3 regions of the Butyricicoccus sp. genome follow, and region 1 is predicted to be linked to each of the others. Evidence: predicted binding sites of a transcription regulator. Region 1 holds the regulator's gene; each other region holds the start of a gene.
What was found. Region 1 encodes HrcA, which represses chaperone genes, less so after heat shock. Its sites were predicted from a motif close to TGTTAGCACTCNNNNNNNNNGAGTGCTAACA; they were not measured.
Positions count from the first base shown of each region.

Region 1 (7,810 bases):
CCTGTGCGCCTGCACCCTGAGCGCCGCCCATGTTCGGGTCGCCCTGCGGTGCCTGCTGCTGATAGATCTTGCCGGCCAGATCGGAGAACTTCTTGGACAGGCCCTCGGTTGCAGCCTTGATCATATCAGTATCGGTGCCCTTGAGTGCTTCCTTAACCTTTTCGATCTCAGCCTGAACGCCGCTCTTCTCGTCTGCGGACAGCTTGTCGCCCAGATCGGTCAACGCCTTCTCGGACTGGAATACCAGCTGCTCAGCGTTGTTGCGAACCTCAACTGCTTCCTTGTTCTTCTTATCCTGCTCAGCGTACTGCTCAGCCTCGTGCATTGCCTTGTCGATCTCGTCCTGAGACAGATTGGTGGATGCAGTGATGGTGATCTTCTGCTCCTTGCCGGTGCCGAGGTCCTTAGCGGATACGTTTACGATGCCGTTTGCGTCGATATCGAAGGTAACCTCGATCTGAGGAATGCCGCGCGGTGCCGGAGCGATGCCGTCGAGGGTGAAGCGGCCGAGGGTCTTGTTACCTGCAGCCATCTCGCGCTCGCCCTGCAGAACGTGAATCTCAACGGACGGCTGATTATCAGCTGCGGTGGAGAAGATCTGGCTCTTCTTGGTCGGGATGGTGGTGTTGCGGTCGATCAGCTTGGTGCATACGCCGCCGAGGGTCTCAATACCGAGGGACAGCGGAGTTACGTCGAGCAGCAGCACGTCCTTGACCTCGCCGCCGAGAACGCCGCCCTGGATGGATGCGCCGATTGCTACGCACTCGTCCGGGTTGATGCCCTTGAAGCCTTCCTTGCCGGTGATGCCCTTAACAGCCTCCTGTACAGCCGGAATACGGGTGGAACCGCCAACCAGCAGGACCTTGGACAGATCGGAAGCGGACAGACCAGCGTCGCTCATAGCCTGACGAACCGGGCCCATGGTGCGCTCTACGAGGTCTGCGGTCAGCTCGTTGAACTTTGCACGGGTCAGGGTCAGCTCGAGGTGCTTCGGACCGGTAGCGTCAGCCGTGATGTACGGCTGGTTGATGGAGGTCTGGCTCATGCCGGACAGCTCGATCTTCGCCTTCTCAGCAGCTTCCTTCAGGCGCTGCATAGCCATACGGTCGTTCGACAGGTCAATGCCGTTGGACTTCTTGAACTCGTCAACCATCCAGTCGATGATGCGCTGGTCGAAGTCATCACCGCCGAGGTGGGTATCACCTGCGGTGGACAGAACCTCCAGAACGCCCTCGCCGATGTCCAGAACGGATACATCGAACGTACCGCCGCCGAGGTCGTAAACCATGATCTTCTGCTCGGATTCCTTATCTACGCCGTAAGCCAGCGCAGCAGCGGTCGGCTCGTTGATGATACGCAGAACTTCCAGACCTGCGATCTTGCCGGCATCCTTGGTAGCCTGACGCTGCGAGTCGGAGAAGTAAGCCGGAACGGTGATGACCGCCTGATTTACCGGCTGGCCGAGGTATGCTTCTGCGTCAGCCTTCAGCTTCTGCAGGATCATAGCGGAAATCTCCTGCGGGGAGTACGGCTTGCCGTCGATGTTTACGCGGTAGTCGGTGCCCATGTGGCGCTTGATGGAAATAATGGTGCGGTCTGCGTTGGTTACAGCCTGGCGCTTAGCGACCTGACCGATCATACGCTCGCCGTCCTTAGAAAATGCAACGACAGACGGAGTGGTGCGCGCACCCTCAGCGTTAGGGATGACTACGGCTTCGCCGCCCTCCATAACAGATACACAAGAGTTCGTCGTACCAAGGTCAATACCAATGATCTTACCCATAATAAATACACTCCTTAAATGATAGGATTTTGTTTACTTTAATTAGTAGTTAGTAATCAGTTTGCAACCTTCACCATCGCATGGCGAATAACCTTATCGCCAATCTGGAAGCCCTGCTGGAAGGTTTCCGCGATGACATTCTCACCGAGGTTTTCATCCTCAACGTGCATAACCGCGTTGTGGAAGTTCGGATCGAATGCGGTGCCTGCGGCAGCGTCGATGACGGTGACGTTAATGCCCTTGAGGCTTTCGGTCAGCTGCGTCATGGTCAGCTCGACACCCTTTTTATATTCGGTGTCGGCGGTCTCTGCCTTGAGCGCCCGCTCGAGGTTATCGTAGGTCGGCAGCAGTGCGGTTACGGCGCGGCTGACGGCATCGGTGTACGCCTGCTCACGCTCGCGCTGGCTGCGCTTGCGGAAGTTATCGTACTCCGCCGCCATGCGGAGATAACGGTCGTTCAGGTCGTTATACTTGGCTTCCCAGTCCGTCGCGGGCTTTGCTTCAGCCTTGGCGGTCTCCTCTGCGGGAGCCTCGGTCTTTACCTGCTCCTGCTCTTCCGCCTCCGGCTTTGTCTTTTTGCTCATGTCGTTTTGTGCCTCCGTTTACAGGAAATCAGTGATTTCCGTCTTTTTCATCTAAAAATGTCTCGGCGATCAGTTTGTTCAGCCCTTTTGCGAAGCGGCTGAGCTGTGCGGACAGCTTGGCGTAATCCATGCGGGTCGGACCCACGATGCCGATCGCGCCCTGACCGATCTTACCGATATCGTATTTTGCGTAGATCGCCGAGGTTTCACTCAGCGGGTTTTCGCCGTTTTCTGGTCCGATAAAGAACTGGATGCCGTCGATCTTGCGGGTGGCCGGCAGCAGGTGCTTGCGGTCATCCTCCATGTAATCGAGCAGCGTCTGCGCCTTTTTCGTATCGCGGTACTCCGGAAAACGAAGCAGCTTGCTGGCACCGTCGAGGTAAACCTTCTGGTCGCTCAGCTCGGTGATCAGCTCTGCGATGTACTCGGCTACCGGAGCGAGCAGCGCGGTCAATCCCGCGGCGCGGCGCACAATGTCGAATCGCTCGGCGGTGATGCTCGAGAGCGGCAGTCCGGTCAGCGTCTGGTTGAGTACATAGGTGAGCAGCTCGGCCTCATCCTTGGAGACCTCAGCCACCGTGCGGACCATTTTATTCTTGACCGTACCCGAATCCGTAACTACTACGATTACGAAATTCATCTTATCGACTGCGATGATCTCAAACTGCCGGATGGCGATCTGTGTCATCGCCGGTGTGATAGCAACCGACGCGTAATTTGTCAGACTGGTGAGCAGCTTGCCGGCCTCCTGAATGAGGTGGTCAAGCTCCCGTACCTTGGTAAGCACGCTGTTCTGCAGTGCGTTTCCGTCCTCCGCATTGTCGGCCGGACGCTCCATCAGTTCATCCACATACAGTCGATAGCCCTGCGGTGAGGGGATTCGTCCCGCAGAGGTGTGCGGCTTTTCGAGGTAGCCCATGTCCTCCAGCTCACTCATCTCATTACGGATGGTGGCGGACGAGAACGGCAGCTCGTGTCCCTCGGTCAATGCCTTGGAGCCGACCGGCTCAGCCGTGCGGATGTAATCGCCGATAATGGCTTTGAGTATTTGCTTTTTACGTTCCGAAAGCTCCACCGAAGCAGACTCCTTTCTTTCGGTTGTTAGCACTCCATCTCCCCGAGTGCTAAACTTAATTTACCACCACATACGGGCAAAGTCAAGTGCTGTTTGTGAACAATTTATGAAATGATCATCGGAATTTTATCACACGCGCCTGCCGAGTGCTGAAATGCCAGTTTTCACCGTATAAAAAACGCTCTGATTTGGTCGTTTTTCCTTGCGTTCGCGTCCACGCAGTGATAGAATTAGTATGAGAGAGAGACAGGCAATCGTTCGATTGCCGTAGAGAGAAAATCCGCTCTATAAAAAGGAGAACAAACATGAAGGAAATCAAAGTTGGCATCGTCGGTTTGGGCCGTCTCGGTTCGGTACACGCGCAGAATCTCGCGTTCAAGATTCCCGGCTGCAAGCTGGTCGCTGCCTGCTCGCTCGAGCAGAAGGAGCTGGACTGGGCGAAGGACTACCTCAAGGTGGAGTACACCACCACGGACTACAAGAAAATGGTTGACGAGGCAGACATTGAAGCTGTCGTTATCGTCTCCTCCTCTCCGGAGCACTGCTGGATGATCGAGTACGCGCTCGATGCAGGCAAGCACGTCTTCACCGACAAGCCGCTCGGCTGCTCGCTCGAGGAGTGCAAGCGCGCTGAGGCTGCTGTTGAACGTCACCCGGACAAGATCTTCTTCCTTGGCTTTATGCGCCGCTACGATCCGTCCTATGCGGATGCAAAGGCACAGATCAACGCAGGCCGCATCGGCAAGCCGTATCTGGTAAAGGCTACCGGTCTGGACCCGGAAGCACTGGTCGAGAGCTGCATCAAGTTTTCCAAGACCTCGGGCGGCATCTTCATTGACGCGGCTTCGCACGACATTGACCTGATGCGCTGGTTCCTCGGCGGTGAGGTTACCGAGGTTTACGCCGCGGGCACCAACTTCAAGCACCCCGAGTTTGCCGAGAACGGTGACACCGAGACCGGCATGGCAATGCTCAAGTTTGATAATGGCACGGTCGCTTTCCTGCACGTTGGCCGCACTGCACCGCACGGCTACCACACCGAGACCGAAATCGTCGGCACCGAGGCGCATATCCGCGTTGCCGGTGTACCGTGGAAGGACCGCGTTATGGTATACGACCAGTACGGCGCCCGTCAGGAGATCATCGAGAACTTCCCGCAGCGTTTCGCAGAGGCGTACCTGCTCGAAATGGTGGACTTTATCGACTGCATCCAGAAGGACCGCAAGCCCGAGCTGACCGTTTACGACGGCACCAAGGCAACCCTCGTTACCTACGCGATTACGGATTCGTTCCACTCCGGCAAGCCGGTTCAGGTACAGTATTAATATATTGTAAAATCGCACAAAAGCAGAGCCGAAAGGCTCTGCTTTTTCTTGCACATTTCTATCTTCTCTGCTATTATAATGGCAAGGAGGTAGAGATTATGAACAACAACATTCCCATTGCCCGCTGGCTTTCCATGTTCTGGCTGTGCAGTGCCGTTTCGCTGGTGCTTGGACAATTCAGCGGCTCCGTCACTTTGAACGACACAAACGGCGCAACACTCACTGTTACCGGCATTCTCGGTATATTCTGCACCCTCGTGCAGTTTTATCCGTTTTACCGGTTCAGCCGCGTGTCCGAGCGCCTGCAGCGTGCGTTCACAGCCACTGTGCTCAGCGTGGCGGCAACCGTTGTCGGCCTGCTGGCCATGACGCTCGTTCCGAGCGACACGCCGCCGTATACACCCAGCACGTTTTATCTGCTGTTCAGCCTGATCGCACTTGCCGGTGTGATCGCAGCCTATGTCTCGCAGTTCTGGCTGTACACCGGACTGGACGATGTCTGTACAGAGCGCGGCTACGACTTTCCGCCCAAGCGTATTCGCTGGTGCTTTTATCTTTCCCTTATCAACATTTTGCTGCGCATGCTGCCAACTTCTATTCCGATTTTTCTCTCGCAGATTGCCAGCCTTGTGCTGCTTGCTCTGTTTATCCGCGCTGCATATCAAGCGGAGAAGCTGACCGTATAACCCAATATAAAAGAAAAAGGACCGCCCAACGGTCCTTTTTCTTTTATATGAGAGATTATTTGTAGAGAGCAGGTTTATCCATCATCTCGATCGGCAGGAACTGATTCGTGCCGCGGGAACGGTTGAGCGTGTCTGCTGCAACGCAGGCAGCGTAGCCGTCCCATGCGGACGGACCATCCGGCTCACCCTTCTCCTCGAGGGTCTTGACCCAATGGGTCAGCTCAATGTCATAGGCTTCAATAAAGCGGTCCTTCCAGTCGGTCAGGATCGGGAACGAACGGGTTGCATTCGAGCGCTTGACAACCGCATACGGATCAGGCAGGTTGACTGTGCCCTTCTCGCAGACGACCTGACACTGGATGTCGTAACCGTAAGCGTCCGCAACCTGAACCTCTACGTCAATACGCGCACCGGACTGGGTTTCCAGCAGCACGATCTGCGGGTTGTCGTAACCCTTGGTAGAGCACGCGGACTGGCGCACCTTGAGCACCTGACCGCTCTTATACTCATCGCCGAGCAGCCAGCGGCATATGTCCAGCTCGTGGATTGCAACGTTAGAAACGCCCATCTCGGTCTGGAAGCCGTCCGGCTGAGACACGTTGCGGTGGCACGCGTGAATCATCAGCGGCGCACCTAGCTCACCGGAGTCGATGATGCGCTTCATCTCGGCGTAGCCGCGGTCATAATGGCGCATGAAACCCACCTGCAACAGACGTTTGCCGTGCGCGGTTTCTGCGGCGATGATCTTCTCGCAGTCCTCTGCGTTCTGCGCCAGCGGCTTCTCGCAGAAAACGTACTTGCCGGCCTTGAGAGCCTCGAGCACATAGCCTGCGTGGCTCGGGTCGGACGAGGTGATAACGACCGCCTGCACCTCCGGTGCTGCGATCAGCTCCTCGCCGGTCTTGTATGCCTTCATGCCTTCATACTGCGCTGCAACCTTAATCGCAGCTTCTTCAAAATAGTCTGCACAGGCAACAACCTGACAGCCCGGAACAATGTCCGTCAGGCGTCGAATGTGATCGCGGCCAATTGCGCCGCAGCCAATAACACCAATATTCAGCATGCTGATCCTCTCCTTTTAACAGCAAGAATAATCACTTAAAATCTCGTTAATACTCGCGGATTCCCGCGTTTTTTCACACTTTTTTCTTCATTGCATACATTGTACCGCAATCCCGCCGTCACGGTCAACCGTCCCACCAAAACATTGGTAGCCTGCCTAAAAAAGCACCGCAAATTTATGGCAAAATGAAGGCTCAAAAGCAGATGAAAGTGCATTTTTGATTGTGCACTGTGCGTAGTTATACTTGACGTCAGCGCTGCTCTCCCCTATACTTTGAAGTAGAAAAGGAGAATGTGTCAATGGCAGTTACCATACAAAAAATCGCAGAGCTGTCCGGTGTGTCGCGCGGCACGGTGGACCGTGTGCTGCACGGACGACCCAACGTCAATCCGATGATACGCGAAAAAGTTGTCCGTGCCGCAGAAAAACTCGGCTACCAGCCTCCAGTGCCGCCGAAATCGGCAGATTGCAGGCAAGCGGCTATTCTCATTCCGCAATGGACGGACGGGTACTTCAACCGGCAGATCGTCAGCGGCATTCGCAAGGCGCTGCGCTATATCGCCGATCCAGCGTTTATACTGACCGAGCAGCCGCTGCGTACCATGACCATGCAGGAGCTTCTCCGCGCGATGGACGAACAGATTCGTTCCGGCGTGGACGGACTCATCATCCGTGCCGAGAACACGCCGGAGGTCCGCGCCGCCATCGAGCAGGCAGTGCAGCAAGGCGTGACCGTCATTACCTATGATGCCGATGTGCCGCACAGCGGCCGTCTGTGCCACGCCGGACAGGATCTTGTCCGCGCGGGCGCTATCGCCGCCGGTGTCATGGCGCGGCTCATCCGCCCGCCCGAGCACGTTCTCATTGTCACCGGAAATCTGCGTATGGAGGCCCACAAGGGCCGCGTGGACGGCTTCTGCCGCCGTCTGCTCGAGCTGGGCTTCTCCGAAGATGCCTACCGCGTGATTGAAACCAACGAAATGCCTGAACTCACCGGCGAACTCGTCGCGCAGGCGCTTCAGGCCGACAGTCGCCTGCACGCCGTCTATATGGCCTGCCAGCCGCTCTCCGGCTGCATCGCGGGCATCCGAAAAGCGCGGCGCACCACCCGGCCGCATATCGTCTGCAACGACCTCACGCCAACCGCGAAGCGGTATCTGCGCGAGGGAACGGTGGATTTCGTGATCGGTCAGTCATTCTCGCAGGAGTCGTTCCACGCCGTGCTGGCGATGTATCAAATGCTGCTGCGCGGCGTGCAGCCCAAACGGGAGCTGTATTATACCGATCTGCGGTT
Region 1 covers NZ_CDRQNY010000007.1:742-8,551, reverse strand. Annotated here, with positions in the region: gene dnaK (molecular chaperone DnaK) at 1-1,783, opposite strand, end outside; gene grpE (nucleotide exchange factor GrpE) at 1,840-2,367, opposite strand; gene hrcA (heat-inducible transcriptional repressor HrcA) at 2,396-3,442, opposite strand; gene ACWVX6_RS04105 (Gfo/Idh/MocA family protein) at 3,748-4,767, shown strand; gene ACWVX6_RS04100 (hypothetical protein) at 4,866-5,453, shown strand; gene ACWVX6_RS04095 (Gfo/Idh/MocA family protein) at 5,509-6,516, opposite strand; gene ACWVX6_RS04090 (LacI family DNA-binding transcriptional regulator) at 6,816-7,810, shown strand, end outside.

Region 2 (7,810 bases), on a different contig from region 1:
CAACCTGCAGCGCTCCCGCAATCACCTGATACTGTGCTGTATCCGAGACAACCACAGCAACCGAAAATACGATTGCCGAATAGATGACGGTCGGTACGATTGACCAGATAATGCCGCGCAGCCACAGCGTAAACACCATGCGGATGCCCGCCCAGACACTTTTCAGCGAGGTGAACGGGTACATGAGCATACCCACCGTTACATCCTCGCTGTGTGCGAGACCGATGTAAAAGTGCATGAGGCCGAACTGCAGGGGGCCCGTGATCGCCAGCATAAGCGCAATGCACAACCATACCGTATTCAGTCCACGCGAGAGTGCCGCCATCAACTGGTAATCATTCGCAGAAACACCGCCTGCGATGAGCGCGAACGCTCTGCCGAACACGGAAACGTACAGGATCACCATCAGCAGCACATACGGCACGAGGTACATCAGCTGGATGCCGATACACCGTCCAAGGTTTTCCATTACACGCGCCTTCTGCTCCCGCTTAAGCTGTCTGCGGGTCTCAGCTGTAAAATTGTTCATAAAATTCTCCGTTTTCTTTATCATTCACCGACGTACACGACCTCATCCCGCTTGGAATAGGTGGAGCTGTTGGCCAGCACCTCGGTCGTCTTGCCATTTTCAATAATCTGCTTGTAGGTCTTGGTCGAGTAGCCCGTGATGCCCGAGGTCTCCACGCGGCTCTCGCCTGCCTCCATCGAGCTGTCCGTCTTTGTAACGGTCTCCGGCTTGTAGGTCTCGAGCACCTCTGTGCGGGTCGTGACCGTCTTGTCGCTCGTTTTGGTGCCGACAATGGTCATGATCATCTGACCGTCGGTCTGCTCGGCAAGAATCTTGACCGGATACGCCGTATTGTTGACGAACCGGAAATCCAGATTGCCGTAATCCACGGTTGCATCCTCGCCGAGCGGTGTGTAGGACACGGTAAACGAATGATTATGTCGTTCGGTCACCTTCAAATCGGCACGCAGTACAGCCATGTACAGCGTCGAGGACGGCTGGCAGACACCGCCGCCGAACTCGTCAATAATCTTGCCGCCCGAGTAGGCATGCGCCTCCTGATAACCGCGTGCGGCTGTGCGCTCGCCAACCGTGCCGTTATAGGAAAACTCGTCGCCCGGATTGAGGATAGTGCCGTTGATGGCCTTAGCCGCCAGACGGATATTGTTCGTACGCGGTGCGTTGCCCTCATCGAGATTGGTCGCCGTGCGCGCGAGCGTATCGTGGAACAGCTTCGCCTTGAGCGTCTCTGCCGTGATGGACGGCTGGGTGATCGTCACAGGAATGGTGTAGGTCTCTTGCGAGCCGTCGCCAATGATCTCCTTGGCCTTATCGGTGTCGAACGACACGCCTGTCTTGCCGGCGATGATGGTCTTGCCGTCCTCCTTGCTGACGGTAGCGTTGACCGGGTCACCGATAATGTCGGCTGCAATCTTGTCAACGTCAATCGCCGGAGCGGCTGTCACATCGGTCGAGACCTCATACGGCTCAAAGTCCATCAGGCGGATCTGATCAGTCAGCGCCTGCTCTACCGCATCCGTGTCAAACTTGACGCCCGGCTTGCCAGAATGCACGATCAGATTGCTGTCCTTCAGTTCCCAGGTCGGATTGACCGGTTCGGTCAGCGCCGTGTCCGCGATTTCGTTAAGCGTGCCGCGCAGGCTTTCCTCATCTACAGTTGCCGCAATCTGCGCCTCTCTGTGACCGCGCATTGCGCCGATGATATCGCGCACGCGCTCGAGCGGATTGCCGGTACGGCCTATTTCATAGGCGTTCTCGGCGGACTGGATGCCGTCCACGTTTTTCAGCACCTTATCGACCGGAATATCATAGTTGGAGCCGTAAATCGTCACCGTGACGTTCTTGCCCTCGTACAGCGGCGCACTCTGGTCCTCGATGGTGTTTGCCGCATCATCGCGGTTCATGCCGCCGACCGCGATCGGTCCGACAGTCACACCCGGAAAAACATTCGGGTAGCAGTACACATAGCCGAATGCACCGGCTGCCGCCGCAATGACAACGCCGACGGCAATCTTTACACCGATAGGAACACGACGTTTCTTCTTCGGCTGCTTCGCTTCCGTCCGGATGACCTGCGCCGGTTTTTCCGGCTTTTTGGCCTGCTTTTTGATCAAATGCGCTCCCTTCTTCGGTTTGTTTGCGCTTTTATCTGCCATGAGTATACCTCTTAACTAATCTATGCTTGGAATATGCTTTGGATTCTCGATGCACCCGCCATTATTCGACAGGTATACCTTTATATTATAGCGCCCTGTATTCATGATAGCAACCACAAATTCGGATAAATTCGGTATACGCCGTCATAATCTGTCGCTTTAACTTGCTATCACGGCTCTTTTCTGCTATAGTATTATTAGTATGCTAAAATTTTTGTGAAAAAGAGGAGTAAATGCAAGTGAAACAATTAGGACTGTTAATTCGACTGATTATCGGCATCATCGCCGGTATCCTCATCGGTATGTGCGGACAGTGGTTCGGCATCGCGGACACTGCGTTCTTTGTTGCCATCATCCGCCTGCTGGCAACCTTTACCTCGCTGTTCTCAACCTTCCTGTCATTCATGATCCCGCTGATCATCCTGTCGTTCATCACGGTCGGCATGGCAGAGCTTGGCAAGAAGGCCAACCGTCTGTTCGGTCTGACCCTGCTGCTGGCCTACGGCACAACCGTTATTTCCGGCCTGCTGACCTTCTTCATCGGCAAGGCCGTTCTGCCGGGGATCATTCAGCCCATCACCGGCGATGTACTCGAGAGCAACGCCTTCGAGCCGCTGTTCTCCATCACGGTTGACCCGGTGTTCGGCGTTATGACTGCACTTGTGCTCGCGTTCGTGATCGGCATCGGCATGGCAAACCTTAAGGGCGATTCCCTGCTGAACGTTTTCCGCGATCTGCAGAAGATCGTTACCGGCGTACTCAGCCGCATTATCATTCCGCTGATCCCGATCCACATCGCAGGTCTGTTCGCCAACATCGCAGCCGAGGGCCGTCTGGCGGCTACCGTCAAGATGTTCGCTTCCCTGTATGCTATCATTATTGTGCTGCAGCTGCTGTACATCGTGTCTCAGTTTGGTCTGGCAAGCATTGTCTGCCGCAAGAACCACTTCAAAAGCATGAAGAACGCCGCTCCGGCGTACTTTACCGCACTCGGCACCCAGTCGTCTGCATCGACTATTCCGATTGCGCTGAACTGTGCATATAATAACAATATAAATAACGACGTTGCCGACTTTGTCGTTCCGCTGTGCGCTACCATCAACCTCAACGGCGATACCATCTGCCTCGTACTCGGCTCGATGGGCATCATGCTTGCAAGCGGCATAACCCCGACCTTTGCCATGTTTGCTCCGTTTGTATTCATGCTGGGCGTTACCATGGTTGCGGCTCCGGGTGTACCGGGCGGCGGTGTTATGTCGGCACTGGGCCTGATCACCTCGATGCTCGGCTTCACCGACCCGATGCAGCAGCTTATCATCGCCCTGCACTTCTCGCAGGACAGCTTCGGCACTGCTACCAACGTCACCGGTGACCAGGCGATTGCCCTCATCGTGGACAAGGTAGACCGTTCTGCTTCCGAAAAATAACCGGGAAGTTGTTTCCATAGCCATCCCCCCATCATAAAACAACTTCTAATCCTGAAAGGCGGCGATTCCGGTAAATGGATATTCTGCTCGATATTGTGCATTCAGTTGACTACGGCGTTCTCGCGTACATCTCGGAGCACTGGCGCGGTGGTCTGTCCGACACAGTCTGGAAGGTGTTCTCCCTGCTGGGCAGCTACGGTGCTGTCTGGATTACGCTTGCCGTACTGCTGCTGTTCTTCCGGCGAACACGCCGCGCCGGTGCGGCGATGCTGATCGCGCTCGGTGTCGGCTTTCTGCTTGGCAACGTGTTCCTCAAGAACCTTGTCATGCGGCCGCGTCCATTTGTCACCCACACCGACCTGACGGCGCTGCTCGTTCCGGAGGACCCGTGGTCGTTTCCGTCTGGGCACACGCTCAGCTCATTTGCGGCAGCCTCGGCGCTGTACTTCTTCCACCATAAAACCGGTTTTCTGGCCTTTCTGCTGGCGGCAGCCATTGCGTTTTCGCGGCTGTATGCCAGCGTCCATTACCCGACCGACGTACTGGCCGGAGCGGTCATCGGCGTGCTGTGCGGCATTATCGCTGCATGGCTGACCGACCGCGTTACCGACCAGTGCCACACACTCCGGCTGAGAAAGGGCAAAAAATGAATCAATACAAACGCCTTCTCGGCAATACCTTTATCTTTGCGATAGGCACGTTCAGTTCCAAGATTCTCGTCATCCTCATGCTGCGTTTCTACACCGGCATGATGACGCAGGATGAAATGGGTGTCGCCGACCTGATCATCAAGACCACCAGTATTCTGTATCCGGTGGTGTCGCTGTCCATCGGACAGGCGGTCATCCGCTACGGACTTGAGCGCAAGTATTACAAGCGCAGTGTGTTTACCATTGCGCTTGTGACCGTGCTGTGCGGCTTTATTATCGCACTGCCGTTCCATCCGCTGCTGAGTCTCATCCACTATAACACCTCGGCGGGTGTTACCGGCTCACTGCTTGAGTATCAGTGGATCATCTACCTGTATGTTCTGACCTCGTGCACGCAGAATGTGTGCAGCCAGTTCATCCGCGCGCTCGGCCACGTCCGCCTGTACGCGATCGACGGCATTTTCCGTACGTTCGTCACCATCATGCTGAACATCCTCTACCTGAAGGTGTTCCGCTGGAACATCCTCGGCTATGTGTTCTCCATCATCTGCTCGGACGCGCTTTCCACTGTTTGCCTGTTCATTATTGCCGGTTTGTGGAAGTACGTCAAGCTCAAGCGTCTGGACATGCACCTGTGGCGCGGCATGCTGGCATACTCGCTTCCGCTCGTACCGGATGCGATTCTCGTGTATATCATTGGCTTCTCGGATCAGGTGTTCCTCGCTTCCATGCAGGATACTGCAGTCAGCGCCATCTACTCGATCTCCTACCGTGTGCCGACACTGATCGCGCTTGTTGCGTCCATCTTTGTTGATGCATGGCAGATATCCATGGTCAACAACAACACCAAGGAGGAGCAGATCACGTTCTTCTCGAACGTCGGCAACACATACTCGTCCATCGTGTTCATCATCGCGTCCGGCGGCGTAATGTGCGCCAAGCTGGCTATGACGGTTCTCGCCGTGCCCAGCTACTATATCGGCTGGACGTTCATCCCGATTCTGGCGGTCGGCGCGGGCTTCAACTGCCTGTCCAGCTTCCAGAAAAGCGTGTACCTGCTGGAAAAGAAGACGGTTGCGTCCTTCCTGTCCACGGCATTCTCCGCGGTCATTAACATCGGTCTGAACGCCCTGCTCATCCCGCGGATGGGCGGCACCGGTGCGGCGCTGGCAACGCTCATCAGCTATGTGGCTCTGTTCCTGTACCGTGCGATCGACAGCCGGCGGTTCATGCCGGTCCGCTGGAAGGTGCCGCGCTTGGCGCTGACCGTGATTCTGCTTACCGTACAGTCCATGCTCATGCTGCTTGAGCCGCCACTGTGGCTCGTCTGGCAGATTGCGCTGTTCGGCGCGGTTGCGGCACTCAACAGCCGCGAGATGCTGCTCAGTGTCAAAAAGCTGCTGCATCGAGCATAAGTTTATATGCAAAGGGAATGCCTGCGGGGTGTTCCCTTTTTCTTTTGCTGTCTACACGACATTATCACGTTATATTGTAGGATGCGCCGACTCGGTGCACCGCCTGTAAACCACATGCACGCACACAGAAGATAAAACCGCATCGTTCATTCTCCATTACTCAACGAAAAAAAGACAGACGAAAAATCGTCTGTCTTTTTGCGTTAGATGGAAAAATTAAGCGTTCCGTTGTTGACAAGATCCTCGAGCGTGACCGAATCAACATAATTATTGATTGCGTCATACAATCCGCGCCAAAAGCTGAGCGTAATGCATTCATCTACACGAGGACAATCCACCGGCTCGTGCTCCAAACACGCCACCGGCGCAAGAGAGCCTTCGGTAATGCGCAGAATATCGCCCACGGTATACTCCGAAGGATGCCGCGCCAGCTGATAGCCGCCCTGTGCGCCTCGCGTCGAGATGACAAAGCCCGCACGCGAAAGCTGCACCACGATCTGCTCCAGATACTTGGCCGAGATCTGCTGTCGCTTGGAGATATCGCGCAGCGGAATGTAGCCGCCTGCGTCATGCTGCGCCAAGTCGATCATCAGACGAAGCGCATATCTTCCTTTGGTTGAAATCTTCATAGTTGCAAATTCCCCTTTTCACTAATATACCACAGGTTTACTATGAATTCAAGTCCAAACCGATTTTTGTTTACAATTTTTTCAGAATTGCCTCAATATGCTCATTGGCCTGCTCTACTTCCCAGTGCAGCTCGGTCGCGGAGATACGCTCTGCGCCATGGCCGAGAATGATCATCTGCTCCATGCCGTCCGATGTAGCCACGCGAACACGGTGCTTGCGCGACAGGTCGTAGGACGCCTGCTCAATGTACATATCCGCGGTTTCGGCCTCCTTGGTGTAGACGATATGGATACCGCCGCGCTGCTCGATCGAGCCGGTTCCGCCTTTGACCTTATAGGCATCGAACACGAGAATAAGATGGCATCTGCGCACACCCTGATAATTGCTCAGCACGTTGACGAGCGCTTCACGGGCTGCGTTGACATCACGGGCGGCAATGTCGCGCAGCTCGTCCCACGAGAAGATGATGTTGTAGCCGTCCACGAGCAGATAATCGTCCTCACGGATGCGGGTAACGTACAGCTGCTCGAGCGTGGCCGCCTTTTTGCGGCTCTGCTGGAAGGCCTCAAAGCCGCGGTTTTTGACTGGACCGTAGGTGCGTTCAAACAAGGCCCGCAGTTCCGCATCGCCGCCGAAGCCGTCTCCGCCGCCTGTGCCGGAGGAACGCGCCGGACGGACTTTTTCCGGCTCTTCTTCCTTAGGTTTCAGCACATTTGAGGTGTCCGCATGCGCGTGCTCGGGCACCTCGTTCCACTTGACGACATAGCCTGCGCCGTGCGAGCAGAACACGGAATCCGGCGTATTTTCCACATCGGCGGTCGGGTCGTAGGCGGCTGCCGAGATGACTTCCTCCGCGTTGTGGCAGGGCGCATAGCCGTCCGGTGTGCACGACAGCCGACCGCGTCCCTTGGTGTACGCGGCAACCTCGGTCCAGTAGTTGCGCATGGTGGAAACCGGCGCCGTTCCGGTCAGAAGCGAGCCGTGAGCACCCTGTTCCGGAGGCTCGAACGTGCCGTTCATTCGCTGAATGTCGGTCATGGCGCGTCCGACGCACTCGTCCGGCAGCTCCAGCCGAAACGCATAATACGGCTCAAGCAGCAGGCTTTCTGTGCGCATAAGGCCGTTGCGGACGGCGCGGTAGGTCGCCTCGCGAAAGTCACCGCCTTCCGTGTGCTTGACGTGTGCGCGTCCTGCAAGAATGGTTATCTTCACATCCGTGATGGGTGCGCCGGTCAGCACGCCCAAGTGCGTTTTTTCCGCCAGATGCGTGAGGATCAATCGCTGCCAGTTCAGGTCGAGCACATCGGTCGGACACGCCGTTGACAGCTGAATGCCGCTGCCGCGCTCTGCCGGTTCAAGCAGCAGATGCACCTCAGCGTAATGCCGCAGCGGCTCGAAATGGCCGATGCCGATCACCGGCTCGGTGATGGTCTCGCGGTAGACGATGCTGCCCTCGTCAAAGGTCACATCCACGCCGAAGCGTTCCGCGATAACGCTGGTGAGG
Region 2 covers NZ_CDRQNY010000045.1:1,217-9,026, reverse strand. Annotated here, with positions in the region: gene ACWVX6_RS10560 (DUF975 family protein) at 1-529, opposite strand, end outside; gene ACWVX6_RS10555 (VanW family protein) at 550-2,184, opposite strand; gene ACWVX6_RS10550 (cation:dicarboxylate symporter family transporter) at 2,424-3,611, shown strand; gene ACWVX6_RS10545 (phosphatase PAP2 family protein) at 3,686-4,261, shown strand; gene ACWVX6_RS10540 (lipopolysaccharide biosynthesis protein) at 4,258-5,676, shown strand; gene ACWVX6_RS10535 (RrF2 family transcriptional regulator) at 5,880-6,305, opposite strand; gene ACWVX6_RS10530 (NYN domain-containing protein) at 6,376-7,810, opposite strand, start outside.
Region 2: a site for HrcA is predicted at 2,270-2,300, ahead of ACWVX6_RS10550 (cation:dicarboxylate symporter family transporter). Genes of this name have one in related genera too.

Region 3 (7,810 bases), on a different contig from region 1:
ATCTTCACATTTAATATCAAATTTGTCAAAACCCACATCATGCAGGAACATATTAATGCGACACAGGTTGTAAGTCGTGATGTTGATTTCCTGACCATAGAAGCCGTTGCGGATTGCATCCTTGCCGAGCACCTTTTCCGCTTTCAGCAGCAGCGAACCCGAACCGCACGCCGGATCGTAAACCTTGTTGATCTCCGTCTTGCCGACCGTGCCGAGCCGTGTGAGCAGTTCGGATACTTCCGCCGGAGTGAAAAACTCACCGCCGGACTTGCCTGCATTGGAGGCATACATGGTCATCAGATACTCATACGCATCGCCGAATGCGTCAATGGAGTGATCCTTGACATCGCCCAGCTTCATTTCGCCAACGCCATTCAGAAGCTTCACGAGCTTCTCATTGCGCTTAGCGACCGTCGAACCCAGCTTGTTGCTGTTGACGTCGTAATCATCGAACAGACCGGCAAAGTCGCTCTCGGCCTCGCTGCCCTGTGCAGACTCCTCGATATGGCGGAACACACGCTCGAGCGTTTCGTTCAGGTTCTCGTCATTCGCGGCATTTGCGCGAACATTGCAAAACAGCTCGCTCGGCAGAATAAAGAAACCTTTTTCCTCTACCAATCCCTCGCGTGCTTCCTCTGCTTCTTCATCTGGCATCTTGGCAAAATCGAAATCATCGTTGCCAGCCTCAGCCTCACCGTCATTTATGTAATTGCACAGGTTTTCCGAGATATAGCGGTAAAACATTGTACCGAGAACATAATTCTTAAAATCCCAGCCGTCTACCGCACCGCGCAGCTCATCCGCAATCGCCCATATCGCACGATGCAGTTCTTCTCGCTCCTGTTCCTTTTTGGTGTCAACCATTCTTCACCCTCCGTTGCTCTGCTGTTCGTTATATGCAAATTGTACCATAATACCGCACCTTTTTCAAACCTCAGTCAAAAAAGAAGATCAGCATGATGCTGACCTTTTCACATTCCTGCAAGACAAAAGACCCCTGCCTGCAAAATACAGACAGAGGTCTTATACACATCTGACGCTTTTTCACTGATAATTATCGTAAGTTTATGGTAAGTTTGCCGTTTGACCTGCAAAAACCTCAGTGTTTACGCCGTTTTTCGGTACTGCTTAGTACATACCACCCATATCCGGTGCAGCCGGAGCAGCCGGAACCGGCTCCTTCTTATCAGCAACCAGGCTCTCGGTGGTCAGAACCATCGAAGCAACGGATGCTGCATTCTGCAGTGCGGAACGGTTTACCTTGGTCGGGTCAACGATGCCGTTTGCGATCATGTCGCCGTAGGTCTCGGTTGCAGCGTCAAAGCCGTAGCCAACCTTGTCAGCGTGCTTAACCTTATCAACAACGATAGCGCCCTCGATGCCTGCATTGGCAGCGATCTGCTTCATCGGTGCTTCCAGACCGCGTGCAACAATCTGCATACCGGTCTTCTCGTCGCCGGTTGCCTCGGCAGCCAGAGCCTCAACCGCTGCGATAGCGTTTACATAAGCTACGCCGCCGCCTGCTACAATGCCTTCCTCAACAGCTGCGCGGGTTGCGTTCAGTGCATCCTCGATGCGGAGCTTCTGCTCCTTCATCTCGGTCTCGGTTGCAGCGCCAACCTTGATAACTGCTACGCCGCCGGCCAGCTTAGCCAGACGCTCCTGCAGCTTCTCACGGTCGAAGTCAGAGGTGGTGCGCTCGATCGCGCCGCGGATCTCAGCAACGCGGTTTGCGATAGCCTGCTTGTCGCCTGCACCGTCAACAATGGTGGTATTCTCCTTGGTTACCTTGATCTGACGGGCAGAACCCAGCATATCCATGGTAGCGTCCTTGAGCTCGATACCAACCTCCTCGGAGATTACGGTACCGCCGGTCAGGATTGCGATGTCGCGCAGCATATCCTTGCGGCGATCGCCAAATCCCGGAGCCTTAACAGCTACGCAAGTGAAGGTGCCGCGCAGACGGTTTACGATCAGGGTGGACAGAGCCTCGCCCTCAACGTCCTCAGCGATGAGCAGCAGCTTCTTGCCAGCCTTAACAACCTGCTCGAGGATCGGCAGCAGCTCCTGAATGTTGGACAGCTTCTTATCGGTGATCAGCACCAGAGCGTCATCCAGATTTGCTTCCATCTTCTCGGTGTCGGTGCACATATACGGGGTGATATAACCGCGGTCGAACTGCATGCCCTCAACAACCTCAGAGTAGGTCTCAGCGGTCTTGGACTCCTCAACGGTGATAACGCCGTCGGTGGAAACCTTCTCCATAGCCTCTGCGATCAGGGTGCCGATCTCGCCGGAGCTGGAGGAGATAGCGCCTACACGAGCGATGTCGCCCGTGCCGTCAACCTTCTTGGAGTTCTCAGCAATCGCTGCAACAGCAGCCTTGACTGCCTTGGAGATACCGCGGCGCATTACCATCGGGTTTGCACCTGCAGCTACGTTCTTCAGACCCTCGCGAACGAAAGCCTGTGCCAGAACGGTAGCGGTGGTGGTGCCGTCGCCTGCGATGTCGTTGGTCTTGGTGGCAACTTCCTTAACGAGCTGTGCGCCCATGTTCTCGAAAGCGTCGTCCAGCTCGATCTCCTTGGCGATAGTAACACCGTCGTTGGTGATCAGCGGACCGCCGTACTTCTTATCCAGTACAACGTTGCGGCCCTTCGGACCGATGGTTACCTTAACGGTATCAGCGAGCTGATCAATACCGCGCTGCAGAGCCTTGCGCGCGTCCTCGCCGTAAATAAGCTGCTTAGCCATGATGAATTACCTCCTGAAAATTACTCTACGATTGCCAGAATGTCGCTCTGACGAACGATGATATACTTCTCGCCGTCCAGCTTAACCTCGGTGCCGGTGTACTTGCCGGTGATGACCTTCTGGCCCTTCTGAACTTCCATCTTGATTTCCTTGCCGTCTACAACACCGCCCGGGCCTACTTCGATGATTTCAGCAACCTGGGGCTTCTCCTGTGCGGATGCGGTAAGAATAATGCCGCTTGCGGTGGTCTCCTCCGCCTCGACCATCTTGATAACTACGCGGTCGCAAAGGGGCTTGAGCTTCATAATGGATTCCTCCTATGAAAAATAAGATTTTACAATGTTGGGGGTTAGCACTCAAATTACCCGAGTGCTAACTTCGAGTATTATCTTACACCAAGGAGCCGCAATATGCAAGGGGGTAATCCGGAATTTTCACAAAAATTTTCTGAACAAATTATGAACAGTGCCCTGTACTGCTCAGTGTTTTGCCGGTCGTTTAGCAGACGGACGGTCGGAGTGCTTATTTACCGGCTTATCCTGTGCAGATGGGTCTTTAAAATACATATGCAGCTCGCACTTGATCATGCCGTTATACAGCTTGCGGCGCTTATCCGCCTTGCGGCCGTAGCAACGCTCGAACAACGGGTCCGAGCTGAGCAGATACTGCTTCATCGGGCTGTTTTTTGTCGCTCTGCCGAGGTCGGCGTACAGCTTTTCCGCCTGCTGCAAGTCCAGCAGACGCTCACCATACGGCGGATTGGCAAACAGTACGCCTGCACCGCTGTAATCGCGCTTTACTGCGTCCGCGCGCTCGAAAAACACCGTGTTGGCTACACCGGCCTTGCGCGCGTTCTCGATGGACAGCTGAACGCAGTCCGGGTCGATGTCGCTGCCGACGATATCGAATTTTGCGTCCGGCTGGGCAAAGTCGAGCGCACTCTCGCGCGCCTGCTGCCAGACCGACTTGTCAAAGCAGCTCCACTTTTCCGCGTCAAAGCGGCGCAGCAGACCGGGGGCACGGCGCTGCGCGATCATGGCCGCCTCAATCGCGATCGTGCCCGAGCCGCAGAACGGGTCGAGGAACGGATCGCGCCCGCGCCAGCGCGCCAGCTTGACCATAGCCGCCGCCAGTGTCTCACGAAGCGGCGCCGCATTGCTGTTGGCGCGGTAGCCGCGCTTGTGCAGACCGGCACCCGAGGTATCGAGGTACAGCTCAGCCACATCGTGCATGATGGCGAACTGAATCTGATACTTTTCACCAATCTCATCAAACCAGGTCTGACCGTACTTCGCGCCCAGACGCGATACGACTGCCTTTTTGATGATCTTCTGGCAGTCCGGAATCGAGTGCAGCGCGGAGTCCAGACTGTGACCCTTGACCGGAAATGCGCCGTCCGCCGGAATGAACTGCTCCCACGGGAGTGCTTTTACGCCCTCGAACAGCTGGTCGAACGTTTTGGCTTTGAATGTGCCGATGCGGATGAGCACACGCTCGGCGCACCGCAGGTTCAGGTTCGCCCATGCAAGCGTGTTTTCGTCACCGGTGAACAGCACGCGGCCGTTTTCCGCATGCACGTCAGTCAGCCTGCCGCCGAAGCGCAGCTCATCTGCGACGATGCCCTCCAGCCCGAATAAAGTCGGGCAGCATAATGTAAGTTCCATCGTGTTTCCTCCAAAAAGGCTCCCGCCGTCATAGCAGGAGCCGAAAGTCCTTTTTAACCTTTATATTGTATCGGTTTTTAAGGATTTTGTCAAGATTTGCGACGAGATAACACGGTTTTCTGAATGCCGCTATCCGAAGCGTTATCGCTTGAGAAGCGAACAGGCTCTTGCCTGCCCTGCACAGGCACAAGAGGGAGACACCAAGGTTGCCCGTAGGCCACTAAACCTTTTTCCGCGCTGTGTGCGGATTAAAGCAGTGTTCGATTTGTGCAGGTAAAGCCAGCGCATTCATGTAAGCAAACAGATAGAATCGGCAATGGGTAAAGAGGGCGTTGTCCATTGCAAATTTCAAACAGGAGTGTTTCTATGAACACAGTGGGTATTGATGTTCCAAGCAGAAAGAGCACAGCTGCAGCGCTTCGTTCTTTGGGCGAGATTGTTCAGCTGCCGTTGGATGTTGTCTGCAACGCGGGAGGATTGGCTTCTCTCGCCGAGCACTTGAAGGCACTTGACAGCGAAACCCGCGTTGTGTTGGAACACGCATCGTAGTTCGTGAACGCATCGTCATCCGGCGATTCCGGCCAACTCCACTGCTCGATCGGCTCATTGATATGCACGTCAAAGAACTTTGTTTCCGGTTCGCCGCACTCGCAGTTCGTTTCAAAGAAGCAATCCGGCATGAACTCTGTTCCGTGCCAGCCTTTACCTTCTCCAGTTTCGGCATCATACTGCGTAAAGTACCAGCCGCTGCCCTCTGCTTCTCCTTCTTTCTGCTCAAAACGAACATATGGGAGATAGATCATTTTTTCATTTTTCACACCTTTTTCCTCCTTATTTGAGGCCTATTTTTACTGCGGACAAATAAAAAAGTGCCGGTAATGAGGATTTCATTACCGACACTTTCGACAATGCGGGAATAATACCGTCTGAACAATAAAGCCTTTCTCAGCGCTTTACGGGCCGGCATTTGCTATGCTATACTGTTTACAGTGATTAGTGTCGCAGAAGCCCGTGAGGCCTGTGACCTGAAAGGAAGGCTCTTTAGGGTCTTCCTTTTTTTATCAAGGACTACCCCGATTTACAGGAGTTATCGCCTATGCCCAGCAATATACCATCAAAGTCCGATGAAAACGGCGCAGCCGAATTCATCAAACACCAGAAACTATGTGACTTGGATTACTATTCCTTCTTTTCGCACGAGGAACTGGAATCCAAGCACGCCGACATTCTGCATTTATACGAGGCCCTTAAGAAAGACACCCGCGTTTGGATTGTCTTATCGTTCGTTCTGATTCCGGTTAGTGCGTTTATCTTGTGGGACTTCTATCTGCTGCTTGCCAATCCCGCCTATGCCTTTTACGCATCAAAAAATATGAACATCGCAGAGATTATAGCTCTTCTCATACATATCGGAGCCCTTCTGCTGCACGCAGCATTCATCGCATTTTCCGTTTCTGACGGTTTCTATCTCGGCTTTCTTCGCCGGCAGAAAGAGACGGTCGAAGAGCTGCTTACCATCAACGAAGCCAAATAAAGGTTCTTCTCTATGCATTTATGTACAGCTTCGTGAATCTCAGCAAAGGTCATATCTGCCCTTGCTTATTTCCCAGCATTGAGGCCGCTATTGCTGACCTTGACGACCGGCAGAAACGCGGCTTAATTCTGGAATACAACGTTATTGCTTAAAATCAAAAGATCCCCCCTGCTCATTTTGAGCAGAGGTTTTCTTTTGCCGCAAGCCGCCCATCGCCTGCGGATCCGATTCTTCATTTCTTTATCATTTTTCGGAACACATACATTCCCTTGCCGATTCCTTTCCTTTGGGCAAAGAAAAAAGCACCAGCAATGAGAAAAGTCATTACTGGCACTTTTAACGTGTCATTTATTGATTTTTTACCGTTACGGTATCACTGCTCACGCATCTTTGCGAAGCACTCGCTGCAATATACCGGGCGGTCAGATTTCGGCTCGAACGGAACGCGAGCCTCGCCGCCGCAAGCAGCACAGGTAGCGGTGAAGAACTCACGCGGACCGCGTGCAGCATTCTTGCGCGCATCGCGGCAGGACTTGCAGCGCTGCGGCTCGTTCTGGAAACCGCGCTCTGCGTAAAACTCCTGCTCGCCAGCGGTGAACACGAACTCCTTACCGCATTCCTTGCATACTAAAGTCTTGTCTTCGTACATGGTTTTTACCTCTCTTTGATACTGTTCCCTCGGGAAACTTGAAATATATGCGTACAGACACTGCGCCTGCTATCGCCTAAATAGGTTTAATGGCTGCCGATTTTCGCTTGATGCGCTGGACGGCATTATCCACAGATTTGATTGGTTTGTGCAGCGCTTCGGACATCTCTTCATACGATAAGCCGTCCAAAAACAACGTCAAAACCTGTGCCTCAAATTCAGACAAAAGCGAGTAGAGCTTCTTTTTCCGCTCTTCCCTCTCCTCATTGCCGATAACAAGCGATTCAGGATCACCATTCGGTGCAGTTACCCGGGTACGCGATTCCGCAAGGTCTTCAAACAGAGGTCGATCGATTGACATAGACTGATTGAGCGGGTCGTGCTTGAGCGACGCTGCCGCCTTCACTGCGGAATAAATCTTCCGCGTGATGCACAACCGTGCAAACGCTCCAAAGGGTGCGCCCTTGCTCTCGTCGTACTCCCGGACGGCATTCAGCAGCCCGAGCATGCCCTCCTGCATCAGATCCTCTGCATCGGCGCCTGCCAGAAAGTAGGGCCGTGCACAGGTCTTGACCAGACGGGTATAACGACGAATCAGATTCTCCATCGCGGGTCCGTCTCCCTGCCGTGCCAGACGGCACAGCTTTTCATCCGGAATCCCGTTCGATGGCTGTATTTGATAATCATTTCTCATGTCAATAGCTATTATACGCGGTAGAATTGGAAATGTCAAGAAACGATTGTCATCTTTACCGATATCACACAAAAACGCGCTTCTATTTTTGTGCAATTATGACAATATTGTTGACGTTTTACTCTACAGTTACCGACTTTGCCAGGTTGCGCGGCTTATCGACATCACAGTTGCGCTCCACTGCGATATAGTATGCCAAAAGCTGCATCGGAATAATCGAGAGCGAAGCGGAAAATTCATACAGGCACTTCGGCAGGCGCACGATGTGCTGGCAGACCGATTCGTCGCCCGTAAAATCGTCCGTGGTGACGAGCACGACGCTTGCGCCGCGCGCTACAACCTCGCGGATATTGGAGACCGTCTTCTCAAACAGTGCCGGCTGCGTTGCCAGAGCAACAACCAGAGTACCCTCCTCGATCAGCGAAATCGTGCCGTGTTTCAGCTCACCGGCAGCGTACGCCTCCGAATGAATGTAGGAAATTTCCTTCAGCTTGAGCGAAGCCTCGAGCGCGGCG
Region 3 covers NZ_CDRQNY010000032.1:9,402-17,211, reverse strand. Annotated here, with positions in the region: gene ACWVX6_RS09710 (type I restriction-modification system subunit M) at 1-864, opposite strand, end outside; gene groL (chaperonin GroEL) at 1,129-2,754, opposite strand; gene ACWVX6_RS09700 (co-chaperone GroES) at 2,775-3,059, opposite strand; gene ACWVX6_RS09695 (THUMP domain-containing class I SAM-dependent RNA methyltransferase) at 3,234-4,418, opposite strand; gene ACWVX6_RS09690 (hypothetical protein) at 4,859-5,236, opposite strand; gene ACWVX6_RS09685 (hypothetical protein) at 5,515-5,952, shown strand; gene ACWVX6_RS09680 (zinc-ribbon domain containing protein) at 6,326-6,601, opposite strand; gene ACWVX6_RS09675 (sigma-70 family RNA polymerase sigma factor) at 6,678-7,208, opposite strand; gene glmS (glutamine--fructose-6-phosphate transaminase (isomerizing)) at 7,414-7,810, opposite strand, start outside.
Region 3: a site for HrcA is predicted at 3,102-3,132, ahead of ACWVX6_RS09700 (co-chaperone GroES). Genes of this name have one in related genera too.